DNA from 3 places in the Pseudomonas sp. AC239 genome. Region 3 is predicted to be linked to each of the others. Evidence: predicted binding sites of a transcription regulator. Region 3 holds the regulator's gene; each other region holds the start of a gene.
What was found. The regulator sigma-54, encoded in region 3, starts transcription at its own class of promoters, with help from an activator protein. The targets are predictions, from matches to a motif close to ANTGGCATNNANNTTGCTNT.
Positions count from the first base shown of each region.

Region 1: a site for sigma-54 is predicted at 1,610-1,629, ahead of ACZ0AZ_RS04605 (pilin). Genes of this name have one in related genera too.
Region 2: a site for sigma-54 is predicted at 2,372-2,391, ahead of ACZ0AZ_RS16790 (flagellar hook-length control protein FliK). Genes of this name have one in related genera too.

Region 1 is NZ_OZ409864.1:1,001,172-1,007,437, reverse strand. Features, by position in the region: gene pilB (type IV-A pilus assembly ATPase PilB) at 1-1,449, opposite strand, end outside; gene ACZ0AZ_RS04605 (pilin) at 1,676-2,113, shown strand; gene ACZ0AZ_RS04600 (BON domain-containing protein) at 2,412-2,765, shown strand; gene ACZ0AZ_RS04595 (DUF2845 domain-containing protein) at 3,035-3,334, opposite strand; gene ACZ0AZ_RS04590 (DUF748 domain-containing protein) at 3,331-6,266, opposite strand, start outside.
Region 2 is NZ_OZ409864.1:3,683,498-3,689,763, reverse strand. Features, by position in the region: gene fliM (flagellar motor switch protein FliM) at 1-240, opposite strand, end outside; gene fliL (flagellar basal body-associated protein FliL) at 250-753, opposite strand; gene ACZ0AZ_RS16790 (flagellar hook-length control protein FliK) at 967-2,334, opposite strand; gene ACZ0AZ_RS16785 (Hpt domain-containing protein) at 2,440-2,787, opposite strand; gene ACZ0AZ_RS16780 (ATP-binding SpoIIE family protein phosphatase) at 2,818-4,521, opposite strand; gene ACZ0AZ_RS16775 (STAS domain-containing protein) at 4,527-4,832, opposite strand; gene fliJ (flagellar export protein FliJ) at 5,024-5,473, opposite strand; gene fliI (flagellar protein export ATPase FliI) at 5,480-6,266, opposite strand, start outside.
Region 3 is NZ_OZ409864.1:2,922,612-2,928,877, forward strand. Features, by position in the region: gene ACZ0AZ_RS13145 (superoxide dismutase) at 1-266, shown strand, start outside; gene ACZ0AZ_RS13150 (ZIP family metal transporter) at 296-1,189, shown strand; gene ACZ0AZ_RS13155 (HPr family phosphocarrier protein) at 1,284-1,559, opposite strand; gene rapZ (RNase adapter RapZ) at 1,575-2,432, opposite strand; gene ptsN (PTS IIA-like nitrogen regulatory protein PtsN) at 2,435-2,899, opposite strand; gene hpf (ribosome hibernation-promoting factor, HPF/YfiA family) at 2,912-3,220, opposite strand; gene ACZ0AZ_RS13175 (RNA polymerase factor sigma-54) at 3,294-4,784, opposite strand; gene lptB (LPS export ABC transporter ATP-binding protein) at 4,951-5,676, opposite strand; gene lptA (lipopolysaccharide transport periplasmic protein LptA) at 5,676-6,221, opposite strand; gene lptC (LPS export ABC transporter periplasmic protein LptC) at 6,208-6,266, opposite strand, start outside.

The DNA of each region.
Region 1 (6,266 bases), 1.9 Mb from region 3:
GATGCGTTCCTCGGAAAAGCCTTCCTTGAGCAAGGTTTCGTGCGGGATCTCCAGCGGCCGCTTGCAGTGTGCGCACAATTTGCGCGCCAGGCGCTGGGCGATGATCAGGCTGACCGAGGTGGCAATGTTGAAACCGGGAATGCCCATGTTGTGCAGGCGCGTGAGGGTTTCCGCCGCGCTGTTGGTATGCAGGGTCGACAGCACCAGGTGGCCGGTCTGCGCAGCCTTGATCGCGATCTCGGCGGTTTCCAGGTCGCGGATCTCACCGACCATGATCACGTCCGGGTCCTGACGCAGAAACGAACGCAGCGCCTGGGCAAAGTCCAGCCCCTGGCGGGGATTGACGTTGACCTGGTTGATGCCTTCCATGTTGATTTCCACCGGATCTTCGGCGGTGGAAATGTTGATGTCGACGGTGTTGAGAATGTTCAGCCCGGTGTACAGCGACACGGTTTTACCGGAGCCGGTGGGGCCGGTGACCAGAATCATTCCTTGCGGCTGTTTCAGCGCGGCGAGGTACAAGGCCTTTTGTTCTACCTCGTAACCCAAGGCGTCGATGCCCATTTGCGCACTGGACGGGTCGAGAATCCGGATCACCACTTTTTCGCCCCACAGGGTCGGCAGGGTGTTGACGCGGAAATCGATGGATTTGCTTTTCGACAGGCGCATCTTGATCCGCCCGTCCTGCGGTTTGCGCCGTTCGGAAATATCCAGACTAGCCATCACCTTCAGGCGAGCGGCAATGCGCCCGGCCAACTGGATCGGCGGCTTGGCCACCTCGCGCAGCATGCCGTCGGTGCGCATGCGCACCCGATAGTTTTTTTCGTAGGGTTCGAAATGCAGGTCGGAGGAGCCGCTCTTGATCGCATCGAGCAGCATCTTGTGCACGAAACGCACGACCGGGGCGTCGTCGGCATCGAGGCCGCCGATCACGTCCTGTTTGCTGTCATCGATGGACTCGACGTCGAGCCCGTCGAGATCGACATCGGCCATGTCTTCCAGACCCGAGGCGTGGCTGTCGAAGAACTTGTCGATGGCGTCGCTGAGCTTGTCGTCCTCGACCAGAATCGCTTCGGTGCTCAGGCCGGTGCTGAACTGGATGTCGCTGATCGCCTGCTGATTGCTCGGGTCGGATAGGCCTACGAACAGTTTGTTGCCGCGCCGCCACAGGGGCAGGGCGCAATGCTGGCGAACCAGTTTTTCGCTGACCAGCCCCTTGGGCTGGGTCTCCTTGTCGAGGCAGTTGAGATCGAGCAGGGCCATGCCGAAGTGTTCCGAAGCGATCTCGGCGATCTGTCGACTGTTGACCAGTTTGTTGTGCACCAGATAATTCACCAGCGACACGCGATTGCGCTGGGCCTGTGCCCAGGATTGCCGGGCGCTTGTTTCCGTTAGCAACTCGGCCTGGACCAATTGCTTGGCCAGACCGCTCAGAGCGATGTCATTCATGGGGATTCCGCACACTTGCCGTTCATGACTTATAGCCTAGTCAAGTCGCAGCGCCAAACACGGCCGGTGCAGGTGACAAAAAGTGTCAGATAGTGCGGTTGCGGGTTGTAGGAAACGGCGCAGGAAATTGCGCGCGCCCAGCAGGCGGGGTCTGAAAGGCGTTGGCATGGGCTGTGCTGAGCCTTGTTCAGATCATGAGATTTCGACTCATGCATGGAGCGTGTCTATGAAAAAACAACAAGGTTTCACATTGATCGAGCTGCTGATCGTCGTGGCGATCATCGGCATTCTGGCGACTATCGCCTTGCCTCAGTATTCGAAGTATCAAGCGCGGTCGAAGGTGACGGCGGGGCTGGCGGAGATTAGTGCATTGAAAGTGCCGTTCGAGGACACGATCAATCAAGGCACAGCTCCAACTCTGGCCAACGTTGCTAATGGTGCGACTACTACTTCCAACTGTACGTTGGCAGTTACCGGTACAGCCGCGACTGGCGAAGGAACGCTTACCTGCACCCTGCTCAATGCACCAGGTCCGGTGTTAGGTAAAACCATTACGCTTTCTCGTTCCGGGGCGGCTACGGGGAATACCTCCGGTGTTTGGACGTGTGCGACGACGGTCAACGCTGATTATTCTCCGCGCGGTTGCACGGCCAGCGGTACGTAATCACAAAGGTGAATAACCAGAATGCCCCGCATTGCGGGGTATTTTTGTATCTGCGATCGCTTCACAAAAGCTCCAATAATTTCAGCAGCTTATGAACTTTCCAAAAAACCGCAACTTGCATGCGAAATTGCGTTGAGTCATGCATTTTGCATGAAAATGAAAATTAGCGTTTTTCATAACATGTTGTTTTTAAACGGTTTTATGCGGACGAAAAAGTTGGCACAGCGTTCGCAATAACTCCGGTAACCCTGCTGACAAGCGTTACAGCAGACTTCCAGTAAAAACAGGAGTTACTCGTATGAAGAAGTTCGCTATCACTGCCGCTGCTACCGCTCTGACCCTGACCATGGCTGGTGGCGCTTTCGCCCAGTCCGCTCAGGCTACCCAAGCGCCAATGGTTCTGGCTGCTGGTGAAGTTACCAAGGCTAAAGAAGCTACTTCCGACACCTGGATCACCACCAAAGTGAAAAGCGATCTGGTTACCGAAAAAGGTATTCCAGGCACCGACATCAAAGTCGAAACCAACAAAGGCGTAGTTTCCCTGTCTTCTGACGTAGCTGTTACCGAAGCTCAGAAAACCACCGCTGTGAACATCACCAAGAAAATCAAAGGCGTTAAAGCGGTATCCGCTGACGGCCTGAAAGCCGAGTAAGGCAAGACTTCTCGCCTGAACCGGGAGAAGACGCGACAGACGGGCCGAGTAATACGTCTGCCGCAACTTTAGAGTTCATGCGAACGGTGACACGGATGTGACCATTACAGGCCCCGGCACTTGTGTCGGGGCCTGTTCTATTTCAGGGTTCACACAAAACAAATGTCGGAGTGAGCCTGCTCGCGATGGCGGTCTGTCAGTTGATTCATTGTTGACTGACAGACCGCCATCGCGAGCAGGCTCACTCCTACAGAGGGACGATATGTTGATCAGTTACCGCGTTTGCTGTTGATCTGCCGCAGGCGATTGCCTTCGAAGCGCAGATATTGGTACATGCCATTGTTCGGGCCGTAGGTCCATTCCTCGACCTGAAACTCCTCGCGGCGATTGGCACTGCGCTTGTAGCCAAGCACGTCACGGCTCACCGGCTCGCCACATTTTTGCAGCACCTCGCTGGCGCGGTCGCCAAGGCTGATCAACTGGCTGCCGCAGCGCAAGGTATCCGAGGCCGACGCGTGGCCAGCAGCGCACGTCAGCGCGAGCACGGCCAGCCAGTTACGCACGGTCATTCGGCATCCAGGTGCATTTGCGTGACCACGCGGCCATCGCTTTCGGCCTCGCCAAGGTTGGCATCGATGAAGTACACCCGGTCATCCTCAAGCTTGCCCTTGTCGACCAGATAATCCTTGATGGTGCTGGCGCGATCCTGGCCCAACTGGCGCAACAGCACATCGCTGCCGCTCCAGAACGCGATCACGCCCTGGCGCATTTTCGCCGTGCGTTCTTCCTTGCCCAGATCTTTCCATTCTGCCGGTGGCTGGGTTTTCAGGCGAGTGCGGTAGATGCCTTCGAGCAACGCGCCTTTCTCGCTCTCGGGCACTTGCAGCAGCGAGGCCTGGGCCGGGACTTTATCGCCACGGCGCTGGAGCATCTTGTAGTAGTTGTACTGATATTCGCGTTCCAGACGTTGCTCGGCCAGCAGTGGTCCATCGCTGCTCTTCGCGGCAGTGCCTTCGATTTCCAGGCGCAGCGCCGGACGTTCCTTGAGCGCTTGCGAGAGTTTTACCAGCGCCGCTTCGGCGTCTTTGTTCAAGTCGCTGGAACCCGGCGCGAAGGACACCGTGCCAAGGTCTTCGGAGCCACCGCCACTAACCAGCCCGCCGATCATTTTGAATGGCGCGGCGGCCGCTTTGACGATCAGGTTGCGCAGGGTTTGCCAAACGATCGGCATCACGCTGAACTGCGGATTGTTCAAGTCGCCGGTGACCGGCAATTCGATGGAGATCTTGCCGTCGACATCCTTGAGCAGGGCGATCGCCAGCTTCAGCGGCAGGCTGACTGCATCGGGGCTGTCGACTTTCTCGCCCAGTTGCAGTTGCTCGACGACGACTTTGTTCTCGGCTTTCAATTGTCCTTTGATGATCAGGTAGTGCAGGTCAAGGTTGAGCCGGCCCTTGCGGATGCGGTATCCGGCGAATTTGCCGGAGTAGGGCGTCAGGGTCGTCAGTTCGACGCGTTTGAAACTGGTGGCGATGTCGAGGCTGGCCATCGGGTCGAACGGATTGACCGCGCCCTTGATGGTCACCGGCGCATAACGGTCGACTTTGCCTTTGATATCGACGCTGGCCGGCTTCGCCTGACGACTGTCGATGGTGCCGATCTGGCCGTTGAGCTGTTGCACGGCGGTGGCGAAGTTGGGTGTCAGACTGAAGTCGGCGAAGTTGGCCGAACCATCGTTGATCGCAATCGCGCCGATGTGAATGCCCAGCGGTTTGTCCTTGCCCGCCGGTTTGGCTGCGGTGCTTTTTGCACCGCTGTCGGCCGGTTGCGGGATCAGCAGGTCGTCGACGTTGGTAGTGCGATCGTCGTTGATCATGAAGCGCACATACGGCTGCAACAGGTTGACCTTGTCGATCGACAGGCTGTCGCCGTGCTGATAGTTGATGCCGTCGATCACGACTTGCTGCCATTTGAGGAAGTCGCGGGTCTTCAGCGTATCGAGGGTGTGCAGTTGATCGATCTGCGCGCGGCCGGTGACGCTGAGCGCCAGTGGCTCAGTGCTCTTCAGGTTGACCTTGAGGTCGCTGCCGAGCATGCCGCTGCGCAGTTCCAGACGAATGAACGGGTTGATGTAGGACTGCGCGACACGCAGGTCGATGTCCTGGGTTCTGACGTTGAGCTGTGCGTTGACCGGGGCCAGGTTGACCGTACCGTCGGCGCTGATCTTGCCTTGCTTGCCCAGGCCGCTGTCGAGCTTGAGCTTGAAAGGCGAGCCGTTGAGGCTGTCGAAATCCTGCAGATCGACGTTCAGCGGAGTGATATCCAGCGCCACCGCCGGTTGCGCCGAGCGGTCGGCGAGATGGACCGTGTAGTTGCGCAGCTGCACATCCTTGACCAGCACCTGCCATGGCTTGCTCGGTGCGGTTGGCTCAGGTTTCGGCGAGTCGGCGGCAGCCGGTGCATCGACCGGTTCGGCAGCGGCTTTGGCCGCTGGTTTCGACGGTTGGCTGGCGAACAGTTTCTGCCAGTCCAACTGGCCGTCGGCTTCCAGCGCCGCCCAGGTTTCCAGCTTGTTGCTGCGGACCTTGCCGACCACCACTTGCTGCTTGGCCAGGTCCAGCGAGGTTTCGCTGACGTCGAGGCGTTCGAGCCTGGCCAGCGGACGTCCGTCTGGAGCCTTGATGGCGAACGGCGCAATGCTCACCGCGACGTTGTTGAGCAACAGTTCGGTCTGTTTCGACAGGTTGAGTTTGTAGTCTGTGCTGAGGCTGACAACGCCGTTTTCCAGCACCAGCGGCACTGCGTCGCGCACGTAAGGCCAGAAGGATTTCATCTGGCCATCGGTGACTTTCAGGGTGCCTTCGGAGGTAAAGGGAATCAGGCTGAAATTGCCGGTCCAGTCGATCCGCCCGCCAGCGGGGCCGATCGCGACAAGGGTCATGTCGGCGCTGTCCTCGGGCAGGGTGCTGAGGTTTTTCAGCTCGAAACTGAGATCGTCGTAAAGAAATTCGATTGGCTCGCTAGGGCGTACATCCTCGAAATGCACCACGCCGCCAGCCAGTTTGATGTTGTCGATGCGCAGCGGGAATGGCTTGGCGTCGGGATCGGCGGGTGTCGGCTCGCTCGGCGGCACGTTGAACAGGCCAAGCAGGTTGAGCTTGCCGTCCTTGGCGAAGAGGATTTCGCTTTTGGGTTTGTCCAATTCGATGTCGGACAGATGCAGCGCTTTGGTCCACAGGCTGTCGATTTGCAAGTTGGCATAGAGGCGATCGAAGCCGACCTGCTCCTTGCCCGGCTCGCCGATGACCAGGCCCCACAGGGTGACCTCAAGGCTGAAGGGGTTCAGTTCGATGCGCTGCAGATGCGCCGGCACCGTCGCGTAGTTGGCCAGTTGCTGGTTGGCCACGCGCAAGGCAATGCCCGGCAGGATCAGAAACCCCAGCAGGCTGTAGAGGGCCAGGGCTGTCAGCAGTGCGCCAATCGCGCGAATCAATCCTTTGG
Region 2 (6,266 bases), 760 kb from region 3:
AGCCACGTCCGCCGAGCGGCGCAGCATGTTGAACATGCTGATGCGGGTGTAGCGGGCGAAACGCTCGTTGATCATTTCCAGCGTCGGCATGCGTCCACGGACGATGCGATCCTGGCTGGTCAGGTCGTAGCTTTTGACACTGCCGGGTTCGGCAGCATTATCGGTCTGTACCAGACCATCATCGACGCCATGCAACAGCGCATCGATTTCATCCTGGGACAGCAGATCCTGCACGGCCATGTCGTGTTCCTACTGCAGTACGAAATTAGTGAAAAGCAACTGTTCGATGACCACTTTGCCCAGTTCTTTCTGCGCCACTTCCTGGACGCTGGCGGTGGCCTTCTGGCGCAACATCTCCTGCCCGACCGGGGTCGCCAGCGTGGCGAAATCCTGACCGGAGAAGAGCATTACCAGGTTGTTGCGGATAACCGGCATGTGCACTTTGAGCGCGTCCAGATCGGCCTGATTACGCGCCAGCATGGTGATGCTCACCTGCATGTAGCGCTGGCGGCCGTTCTGGTTGTAGTTGGCAACGAAGGCCGGCGCCATCGGCTCGAAAATCGCCGCCTGCTTGCCGACCGGCGCAGCTTCAGCGGCCTCGGCAGGCTTGCTCTGCGCGCCGTGCATGAAGAACCAGGTCGCCCCGACGGATGCACCAATGGCCACCAGCAACGCCAGCACGATCACGATGATCAGCTTGAGTTTGCCTTTGGTTGCGGGGTCTTTTACTGCTGCAGCTTCGCTCTTCGCCATGCCAATAATCCGTCACTAATCGGGGGTTTCACAGTCGCACGGCAAGGCAAGAGCAAGTGTTATGCCAGAAATGTCGGCGCGTCATCTGAACGGCGCCATGAACAAACGTGGGAGCGAGCCTGCTCGCGAAAGCAATGTGTCAGTCAACATATAGGTTGAATGTCACACCGTATTCGCGAGCAGGCTCGCTCCCACATTGGGTATTGCGTTGCGTCAGGCGTAATAATCGACCGCGCTGGTGCCGATGACGCTGGTGGTCTGCGCCGCCACTTCAGCGGCAGTAACCGGTGCCAATTCTTCATCCACCGAATCAAGGCGACCACCCGCAGCGCTGGTCCGGCCACTCTGGCCCTGCTGCGCCTGCTCCTGCCCTTGGTGGCCCTGCCAGCCACGGTTCTGGTCGGCGACATTGACGTCGACCTGGCCCATGCCCTGCTGGTTGAACATGTCGCGCAGGCGATGCATCTGGCTGTCGAGCGCTTCGCGCACGCTCGGGTGCGCGCTCATGAAGGTGACCTGGGTCTGCTGATCGGGAACCATGTTCACGCGGATATCCAGACGCCCCAGCTCCGCCGGCTGCAACTGAATGTCGGCGGCCTTCAGGTTGACGCTGGACAGGTACATGACGCGGTTGACCACTTCTTCGGTCCAGCCGCTCTGGTGCATGGCGATCGGCTGATTCACCGGCAGCGCGTTCGCGGTTTTCGGCGTAGCGGCCTGGGTCAGTGCCGCCAGACGGTTGGCGAAGTCATCGACACGGGTGTCGCTGGTGGCGGATTTCAAATCCTTCAGACCATCATCGATCAACCCGCTGAAGGCTTTTTCGCCGCCCTGACTGGTGCTGTCCTTGTCGGCTTGCACATCGAGCATGCTGGCCATGCCGGCAGCGAAGTTCTGCGCGGCGGTCAATTCGCCGTCAGCCTGAGCTTGAGCAGGCGTGGCTTTCGGTTGCGCCTGGCTGGCGGCAGAAATATGCCCGCCCTGCTCCATCGCCATGCGCACGGCCGGCAGCGAATCGAGCGGATCAGCAGAAGGATCGAAATCGCTGTCGGTGGCCGCCGGATCTTTGACCATGCCCGGCAAGGCGACCAAGGCAGGCGTTTCAGCTTCCGGCTGGGCTGGCGTTGCGACTACCGGGGCCTGCACCACAGGCGTTGCCACCAATGGCTGGACGACTTGCGCCAAGGCCGGATCAAGCGCAGGGTCTACAGGCGCGGCATCGGCCACAGGAGTCTGTGCGGTTTCAGCGGTGTCATCGACGGTGGCAGTCGCGTCGTCGCTCGCCGCCGCTTTATCGGCAGGCAACGCTTTGCCGCTATCGGCAACCGCTGGCTCGGGCGCGGCAGACTGGTCTTTGCCGATATCCTTTTTGGCGCTGCTATCAGCGACCTTATCGCGTGCCGGTTTGACTGAATTGTCAGCGCTGACGGCAGGCTTGGCCGGCGCTTGATCGGCAAACACTTTGGCGAAGCTGGAAGCCTTGTCCCCGGCGTCTGCGGCCATTGCCGACGATTTGGCAGAGGCGGCTTGCGCCTTGGCCTGAGCGGCGGTCTGAAGAAGAATGTTGGGGGTCGCAGGCATGACACGGTCTCCGCTGCACTGGGATCGTAGGTACAGTTGAGCAAGATGACTGCAAGTGCCGGGCCAGTTTGGCCAGACACTTGCGAAAAGCGCCGGACGGCAGCTTCAGTGGATGTGGGCGTGGTGCTTTTCGCTTTCGTACAACGGGCGTACTTCGGCGAATTCGGAATGGATATCGGCCACCAGTTGAGCGAGCGCTTCCGGACTTTTGTCCTTGGCGTTCGACTCCAGGTCCTGGCACAACTCGGCCAGTCGAACCGCGCCCATGTTGCTGGCGCTGCCCTTGAAGCTATGCGCTACATCGGAAAGCACTTTGACGCTGGTGCTGTCCTGCAACTCGTGCAGGCGGCTTTGCGAATCTGCCAGAAAAGTCTCCAGCAATTCCGTATAGCCGTCCTCCATCACCTCGCGCAAAGTATCGAGGACTTCGCGATCTACATGTGGGTTTGTCACTTGCTCACTCCTTGATCAAGAATGGGCGGATTATGCCTCAATCTCCCAGAAAAACTCCACGCTGGCACTACGACCTTGGTCCGACCAGCTGGCGTTGCGCCCCAGTTGCCGGATGAGGCTGATACCGCGTCCCGACAAGCGGACGTTATCCAGCGGCCGCTCCATGATCCGCGCCACATCAAAACCTTTGCCGCTGTCCTCGACGCGGATCACCAGGCGCCCGCCCTCGCCCTGCGGCTGGACCTGCAGATGCACCCGCACGAAACCGTCTTGCAGCGCTTCCAGCCGCGCCGCGCGCATTTCATAGTACTGGGCAAACCCTGTCGCATCGCGCTTGAGACTGGAGTCGAGCCCCAGCACGCCATGCTCCAGCGCATTGGAATACAACTCGGCGAGCACGCTGTACAACGCCCCGCTTTGCGGACGCAGGCCATGTACTTCGAGCAGCAGTTGCAAAAGAAACGGCAACGGATTGAAGCGCCTGAGCGTGGCGCCGCGAAACTCGAAACTCGCCGACCAGTCCAGCGGGCACGACTGGCCGCTGTCGGAATACACCGGCGCCGCGCCGTGGACCTGCATTGACACGAGCAGGCTGACCTCAACCATGCTTACGTCATCACGGGCCTGTCCGCGAAAATCGCGCAGCGCCTGTTCGATGTCCTCGAACAGCCGATCCGGTTCACGGTTGGCAGCAAAGACCTGCTGCAAGCGTTCGACGCCGAACAACTGGTCATTGGTGTCGCAGGTATCGATCACCCCGTCCGACAGCAGAAACACCCGGTCATCCACGGCCATCGGATACACATCCGTACGGTCATCGAAGGCCTGCGCGCTGAGAATCCCCAGGGGCAAATGCCGCGCCGGCAAAGGCACACGCTCGCCGCTGGCCATGCGGTGCAGGTAACCGTCGGGCATGCCGCCGTTCCACACCTCCACCGAACGGCTCTGGAAACTCAGACAGAGCAACGTGGCGCAGCAGAACATGTCCACCGGCAGGATGCGCTTGAGCTTGGCGTTCATCTCGCGCAGGGTTTCGGTCAGACCGTAGCCCTTGGCGGTCATGCCGTAGAACACTTCGGCCAGCGGCATCGCCCCCACCGCTGCCGGCAGGCCATGGCCGGTGAAATCGCCGAGCATGACGTGCATGTCACCGGCCGGCGTGTACGCCGCGAGCAACAAATCACCATTGAACAGCGCGTAAGGCGATTGCAGGTATCGGATGTTCGGCGCACTCAGGCAGCCGGAATGGGCGACCTTGTCGAACACCGCTTTGGCTACGCGCTGTTCGTTGAGCAGATAGTCGTGATGCCTGGCGATGAGATCGCGCTGTTGCAGAACGGTCGCCTGCAGACGACGCAAGCGATCCATCGCCTTGATTTTGGCGGCAAGGATCACCTGGTTGTATGGCTTCGCCAGAAAGTCGTCGCCGCCGGCCTCGAGACAACGGGCCAGCGCCTCACTCTCGGTCAGCGAGGTGAGGAAGATGATCGGCACCAGCGCTTCACCCGCCAGCGCCTTGATCTGCCGCGCCGCTTCGAAGCCGTCCATCACCGGCATCAGCGCGTCCATCAACACCAGATCGGGCTGCTGCTCCTTGAACGTTTCGACCGCGTCGGCACCATTGGCCGCCGTCAGCACCTGATGGCCCTGACGGCGAACGATGGTCGACAGCAGCAGCCGGTCGGCGGCGCTGTCTTCGGCGATAAGAATGGTCAGCGGCTCTTGCGCCTGCATGGGCGTCAACTGATGTCGAAGAGTTTGTCGAAGTTGGAAATCGCGAGGATTTTCTTCACATCGGAACTGCTGTTGACGACACGGATATCCGACTCGTCGCCACCGGCGTGATCACGTAGCAGGAGCAGCATGCCCAGCGCCGAGCTGTCGAGGTAAGTGGCCTCTTTGAGATCGACCACGATGGATTCGGGTTTCTTGTCGAGCCGCTCATACGACTCGCGAAATTCCTGATGGCGACCGAAATCGAACCGGCCTTTGACCGCGATCGTGAGCTTGTGACCATCCGGTGAAACTTCTGTAACAACTGACATTGACTGGCTTCCTTGTCATTGACGAACCTGTACAAGGTTTAGCAGCTGGATAGGGTTGGGGCAAGGCGCAACGGTGGAACAAGTGTGGGAGCGAGCCTGCTCGCGAAGGCATTCTGTCAGTTGAATACAGGATTGACTGACACGGCGCTTTCGCGAGCAGGCTCACTCCCACAGGGGTTTGGCGGTGAGGTTTAGAAGGCATCACGCCGTGGCAACCGCTGCGACAGTTCATCGAGCAGCTTCTGCTCGCGCTTGTCTTCCAGGCGTTGCGCTTCGTCACGATAGCGCTGCACCAGTTTGCGCAAACCCTCGACGCGGGCAAAGGCCTGTTGCCACTCGTCACGGGCCTTGTCGAGATTGTTCTGGTGCCAGACCAGGCTCTGCCGTTGTTGATCAACGGCGGTGTCGAGTTGCGCCAGAAAGCCCTGAAACCCCAGCAGCCATTGGCCGGTCACTCCGGTGCTGCCGCGGACGATCCATTGCTGCGAGTAATCCAGACGAAAGGCATTGAGGTCGGCCAGTTTGCTTTCGGCAACTTTGACCTGGCCCTGAAAGTAGGCGAGGCGCTGCACGGCGGCTTTCTCGGCCTTTTCGGCCATGTCCACCACGGGTGCCAGGCGCGCGGCGCGGCTGACGGCCATGGCCGGTTACACGCCCGCCGCTGGGGCGAACAGGGTTTCCAGGTAGGCCTGGCTTTCACCCATGGTGATTTTGTCGTTGAGGCCCTGGCGCTGATACCTGACCAGTTGCGGTTGCAGGGAAATCGCCAGATCGGTCTCGCGATCGCCGCCGGCCACGTAGGCGCCGACGCTGATCAGATCGCGGCTCTGCTGATAGCGTGACCACAACTGCTTGAAGTACTGCGCGCGCTGCATGTGATCCGGCGAAACTACTGCCGGCATGACCCGGCTGATCGAGGCTTCGATGTCGATCGCCGGATAGTGGCCTTCCTCGGCCAGGCGCCGCGACAGCACGATGTGGCCGTCGAGCACGCCCCGCGCCGAGTCGGCAATCGGGTCCTGCTGGTCATCGCCTTCGGACAGCACGGTGTAGAACGCCGTGATCGAACCACCGCCCTTCTCCGCGTTACCGGCGCGCTCCACCAGTTTCGGCAGTTTGGCGAACACCGATGGCGGATAACCCTTGGTCGCCGGCGGTTCGCCGATGGCCAGAGCGATTTCCCGCTGCGCCTGGGCAAAACGGGTCAGCGAGTCCATCAGCAGCAGAACGTTCTTGCCCTTGTCGCGGAAATATTCGGCGATGCGCGTGCAATACATCGCCGCGCGCATACGCATCAGCGGCGCATCGTCCGCCGGCGAGGCAACCACTACCGAGCGCTTCAGGCCTTCTTCACCGAGGATGTGCTCGATGAATTCCTTAACTTCGCGACCACGCTCACCGATCAGGCCGACGACGATGATGTCGGCTTCGGTG
Region 3 (6,266 bases):
AAGCCTTCACCAAGGCCGCGCTGACCCGTTTCGGCAGCGGTTGGGCGTGGCTGAGCGTCACCCCGGAGAAAAAACTGATCGTAGAAAGCAGCGGCAACCAGGACAGCCCGTTGATGAACGGCAATACCCCAATCCTCGGTCTCGACGTCTGGGAGCACGCCTACTACTTGCGCTACCAGAACCGTCGCCCGGAATACATCAGCGCGTTCTACAACGTGATCAACTGGCCGGAAGTTGCTGCGCGCTATCAGGCCGCGCTGGTTTAAGCCTTCCATAAAAACAATCAGGGCTGAGTATGGGCACGGAAACACTGGCGATTGGCAGCGGGCGCATGTTTCGTTACGCGGTGGGTTCACTGTTGCTGTTGGCGGGGATGACTTTACTGGTCGCCCACGGTTTGCAATGGCTGAATCTGGAACCGAGGCTGTTGCGCGCCTTGCAGGGCGGTGCCATCTGCGCATTGGGTACGGCGCTTGGCGCGGTGCCAGTGCTGGTGATCCGGCGCATGCCGCAGGCACTCAGCGACACCTTGCTGGGATTTGGTGCCGGGGTGATGCTGGCGGCGACCGCATTTTCGTTGATCGTGCCGGGGATTGCTGCGGCCGAAAGTCTTGGTCTGACGCCGTGGGCTGCCAGTGGCCTGATCTGTTTCGGCATCCTGCTCGGCGCGTTTGGCCTGTATCTGGTAGATCGCAGGGTTTCCGGTGCCTCGCCGGAGATGCTCGTCGGCACGCTCGACCATCCGGTGATTCCACCGCGAATCTGGCTGTTCGTGTTCGCCATCATTGCGCACAACATTCCCGAAGGTATGGCGGTCGGCGTATCTGCCGGCGGCGGCATGCCGGACGCCGACAGCCTGGCGATGGGCATCGCTCTGCAGGATGTGCCGGAAGGACTGGTGATTGCTTTGGTGCTGGCCGGGGCAGGAATGTCACGGGTCAGGGCGTTTCTGATCGGCGCGGCGTCGGGGTTGGTTGAGCCGGTGTTTGCGCTGTTGTGTGCGTGGCTAGTGAGTCTGGCTCAGGTACTGTTGCCGCTGGGACTGGCACTGGCGGCCGGGGCGATGTTGCTGGTAGTGACCCACGAAGTGATCCCGGAGTCGCGCCGTCACGGACATGACAAACTGGCGAGTCTTGGCTTGTTGATCGGGTTTTGTCTGATGATGGTGATGGATACGGCGTTGGGTTGAAAGAAGATCAAAAGGTCGCAGCCTGCGGCAGCTACCACCCTGGAATGCGTTTCCTGTAGGAGCTCCGCAGGCTGCGATCTTTTGACTTTGGCTATCAGCCACCTTCGTCGAAGTAGTTGTTGATCAACGCTACCAGCGCATCCATGGCTTCCTGCTCTTGATGCCCTTCAGTACTCAAATAAATTTTGGTGCCCTTGCCCGCCGCGAGCATCATCATTGCCATGATGCTCTTGCCGTCGACAGTCGTTTCAGGTGTGCGTCCCACTCGGATCGTGCAGTCTGGATACTGACCCGCCACGCCGACAAATTTGGCCGATGCCCGGGCATGCAGACCCAGTTTATTGATGATTTCGATTTCACGAGCAGGCATCGCGGTGTGGATCCTTTAGGTGAGGTCGCGGTGGCGAACCTGGACGTTCTTCAGGGTTTTCTGCAGGGCCTGACCCAAACGTTCGGTCAGGTAGACGGAGCGGTGGTGCCCGCCGGTGCAGCCGATGGCAATGGTCACGTAGGCGCGGTTGCTGGCGGCAAAACGTGGCAGCCACTTGTTCAGGTAGGCGTAGATGTCCTGATACATTTCTTCGACATCCGGCTGCTGCGCCAGGTACTCGGCCACCGGTGCATCAAGGCCCGATTGCGCGCGCAGCTCCGGTTTCCAGTACGGATTGGGCAGGCAGCGCACATCGAAGACCAGATCGGCATCGACCGGCATGCCGCGCTTGAAGCCAAATGATTCAACCAGAAACGCCGTGCCGGGCTCAGGCTGATTCAACAGACGCAACTTCAGGGTATCGCGCAGTTGATACAGATTCAGGCTGGTGGTGTTGATTTTCAGGTCAGCCAGATCGGCGATCGGGCCGAGCAGGGCGGTTTCATCGTGAATCGCCTCGGCCAGCGAGCGATTGGCGTTGCTCAGCGGGTGACGACGACGGGTCTCGGAAAAACGCTTGAGCAGGGTTTCTTCATCGGCGTCCAGGTACAGCACATCGCACTTGATATGCTTGGCACGCACGTCTTCGAGCAACTCAGGGAAGCGTGACAGATGGCTGGGCAGGTTGCGCGCATCGATCGACACGGCGACCAGCGGCTGCGCCAGTTCCGTGTGAATCAGCGCCCGCTCGGCCAGTTCCGGCAGCAAACCGGCCGGCAGATTGTCGATGCAGTAGTAGCCGTTGTCCTCAAGGACATTCAGGGCGGTACTTTTGCCCGAGCCCGAACGGCCACTGACGATGATCAAGCGCATGATTAGTGCCCGTTCTGCTCGTCCAGCACAACCTGGTACAAGGCTTCGTTGCTCGCGGCGCTGCGCAGTTTTTCGCGCACTTCCTTGCGGTCGAGCATGCTGGCGATCTGGCGCAGCAACTCCAGATGCGCATCAGTCGCGGCCTCCGGGACCAGCAGCACGAAGAGCAGGTCGACCGGGGCGCCGTCGATGGCGTCGAAATCGATCGGGGCTTCCAGGTGCAGCAGGGCGCTGACTGGCGCCGTGCAGCCCTTGAGGCGGCAATGGGGAATGGCGATGCCGTTGCCGAAACCGGTGGAACCGAGTTTTTCACGGGCGATCAGCGCCTCGAAGACATCCTGCATCGCCAGATCCGGCACTTCGCGGTGGATCAGGTTGGCAATCTGTTCGAGGGCTTTTTTCTTGCTGCCGCCCGGCGCGTTCACTTGGGAACGGCCGGGGGTCAGGATGGTTTCAAGTCGGATCATGGGATAGGGGTGTTAACGACCGGTTGCGCCCTGGAGGAGGCTCTGGGTCTTTTCCTTATGCTTTTTGAGTTGGCGATCCAGCTTGTCGGTGAGTGAGTCGATCGCAGCGTACATGTCAGTATCTTCTGCGTTGGCGACCACTTCGCTGCCGGGGATATGCAAGGTGGCTTCGATCTTCTGCTTCAGCTTTTCGACGCACATCGTGACTTGCACGTTGGTGATCTTGTCGAAATGTCGCTCCAGTCGTTGGAGTTTTTCCTCGATGTAGGAACGCAGAGGTTGGGTCACTTCCAGTTGGTGTCCACTGATGTTGACTTGCATACAGCTTCTCCTTCGTTGCCAGTGCATAAAGCGGCAGGCCGAAAAGCCTGCCACTGGAACGCTGTAACGTGGCTTACATCAACCGCTTGCGTTCGCTCGAAGGCGCGATTCCGAGGGATTCGCGGTACTTGGCGACGGTGCGGCGAGCCACCTGAATGCCTTGTGCCTCCAGTAAACCAGCGATCTTGCTGTCACTCAACGGCTTTTTCTGATTTTCCGCGGCGACCAGTTTCTTGATGATCGCGCGGATCGCTGTGGACGAGCATTCGCCGCCTTCGGAGGTGCTGACGTGGCTGGAGAAAAAGTATTTCAGCTCATAAATACCGCGCGGGGTATGCATGAATTTTTGCGTGGTTACCCGGGAAATCGTTGATTCGTGCATGCCGACCGCTTCGGCGATGTCATGCAATACCAGCGGCTTCATCGCTTCGTCGCCGTATTCGAGGAAGCCGCGCTGATGTTCGACGATCTGCGTGGCCACTTTCATCAGGGTTTCGTTACGGCTTTGCAGGCTCTTGATGAACCAGCGGGCTTCCTGCAACTGATTGCGCATGAAAGTGTTGTCGGCGCTGGTGTCGGCACGCTTCACAAACCCGGCGTACTGGGCGTTGACGCGCAGACGTGGCACCGATTCCTGGTTCAGCTCGACCAGCCAGCGCTCGTTGTCCTTGCGCACGATCACATCGGGAATAACGTATTCGGCTTCGGTCGATTCGATCTGTGAGCCCGGACGCGGATTGAGGCTCTGCACCAGCTCGATGACCTGGCGCAACTCGTCTTCCTTGAGCTTCATGCGGCGCATCAACTGGCTGTAATCGCGGCTGCCGAGCAAGTCGATGTAATCGGTAACCAGACGCTTGGCTTCGCTCAGCCACGGCGTCTTGGCTGGCAGTTGGCGCAGTTGCAGAAGCAGGCATTCGCCGAGGTTGCGTGCGCCGATCCCGGCGGGTTCGAATTGCTGGATGCGATGCAGGACGGCTTCGATTTCATCGAGCTCGATGTCCAGTTCCGGATCGAATGCTTCGAGAATCTCTTCGAGCGTTTCGTCCAGGTAGCCCTGATTGTTGATGCAGTCGATCAGGGTCACGGCGATCAGGCGATCGGTGTCGGACATCGGTGCCAGGTTCAGTTGCCAGAGCAGATGGCTCTGCAGACTCTCCCCGGCGGACGTGCGGGTGGTGAAATCCCATTCGTCGTCATCGCTGCTGGGCAGGCTGCTGGCGCTGGTCTGGTAGACGTCTTCCCAGGCGGTATCCACCGGCAATTCGTTGGGGATGCGCTCGTTCCACTCGCCATCCTCGAGGTTGTCCACCGTTGGGGCGGTTTCCTGATAGGAGGGTTCCTGAATCTCGGCGGGCTTCTGTTCGGCGTTGTCGGCCAGAGGATCGGCGTTGTCGAAGTCGTCGCCTTCTTCCTGGCGCTCGAGCATCGGATTGGATTCCAGAGCCTCCTGGATCTCCTGTTGCAGGTCCAGGGTCGACAATTGGAGCAGACGGATGGCCTGTTGCAGCTGCGGCGTCATCGTCAGCTGCTGGCCCATTCTCAAGACTAGCGATGGTTTCATGGCAGGGGCTTAACACCTTATTCGCCGGCGCTTTGCGCCATCCACTACAGGGCGCCGAAGCGCCAAACTTAAGCAAATTATATGCCTGAAACTGAAGTGTTTGCCTAGAGCGCTGTAACAATTAAAGCGGATAAATGCGCCTTGAATCGATACAGCGCTGTCGCGCTTACAGGCGGAACTCGTGACCCAGATACACTTCCTTGACCAGATCGTTGGCCAGGATGGTCTCGGCATCGCCTTCAGCGATCAATTGACCGTCGTTGACGATGTAAGCGGTTTCGCAGATATCCAGTGTCTCGCGGACGTTGTGGTCGGTGATCAGCACACCGATGCCCTTGGCCTTGAGGTGGTGAATGATCTGCTTGATGTCGCCCACCGAGATCGGGTCGACACCGGCGAACGGTTCGTCGAGCAGGATGAATTTCGGCGCAGTCGCCAACGCACGAGCGATTTCCACCCGGCGACGCTCACCACCGGAAAGGCTCATGCCAAGGTTGTCGCGGATGTGGCTGATGTGGAATTCCTGCAGCAGGCTTTCCAGCTCCTTGCGACGACCGGCCTTGTCCAGCTCCGGACGCGTCTCAAGAATCGCCATGATGTTGTCGGCAACCGACAGTTTGCGGAAGATCGACGCTTCTTGCGGCAAATAGCCGATACCGGCCTTGGCGCGGCCGTGCATTGGCTGGTGGCTGACGTCCAGGTCATCGATCAGCACACGGCCCTGATCCGCCTGCACCAGGCCGACGATCATGTAGAAGCACGTGGTCTTGCCGGCGCCGTTCGGGCCGAGCAAGCCGACGATCTGCCCGCTGTCGATCGACAGGCTGACGTCACGCACGACCTGGCGGCTTTTATAGGCCTTGGCCAGGTGCTGAGCTTTCAGAGTTGCCATTACTGGGATTTCTCTTCGGTTTTCTTCTTCGGCTGGATCACCATGTCGATGCGCGGACGCGATTCGGTGACCTTGCTGCCCGTGGCGCGACCGGCGCTGGCCAGTTTCTTCACGGTGTCGTAGACGATTTTTTCGCCTTGGGTGACGTTGTTATCCTTGTCGATAACCTTGGCCTTGTCGATCAGCACCACCCGGTTCTGCTGGGCGTGGTATTGAATCGTCACGCCGTAGCCCTTGACCGGATTGGCGTCGCCCTGGGTCTGCAGCTGCTCGAAGTAAGCCAGGTTGCCCACCGAGGTCACCACGTCGATGTCGCCATTGGGCGCGCGCGTCATGGTCACGGTGTTGCCTTTAACGATCATCGAACCCTGGGTAATGATCACGTCACCTTTATAGGTGGCGATGCCATTCTTGTCGTCCAGTTGGGCGTCGTCGGCCTGAATGCGGATAGGCTGCTGCTGATCGTTCGGCAGGGACCAGGCGCTCGCGCTTCCCAGTGCTGCGCCCAGACTGAGCAAAATAGGGAGGGTTTTAACGAGCCTCATACTGTCCTCTTACGTTCGATTGCAGGTGTATCCTGCTGTCCTTCA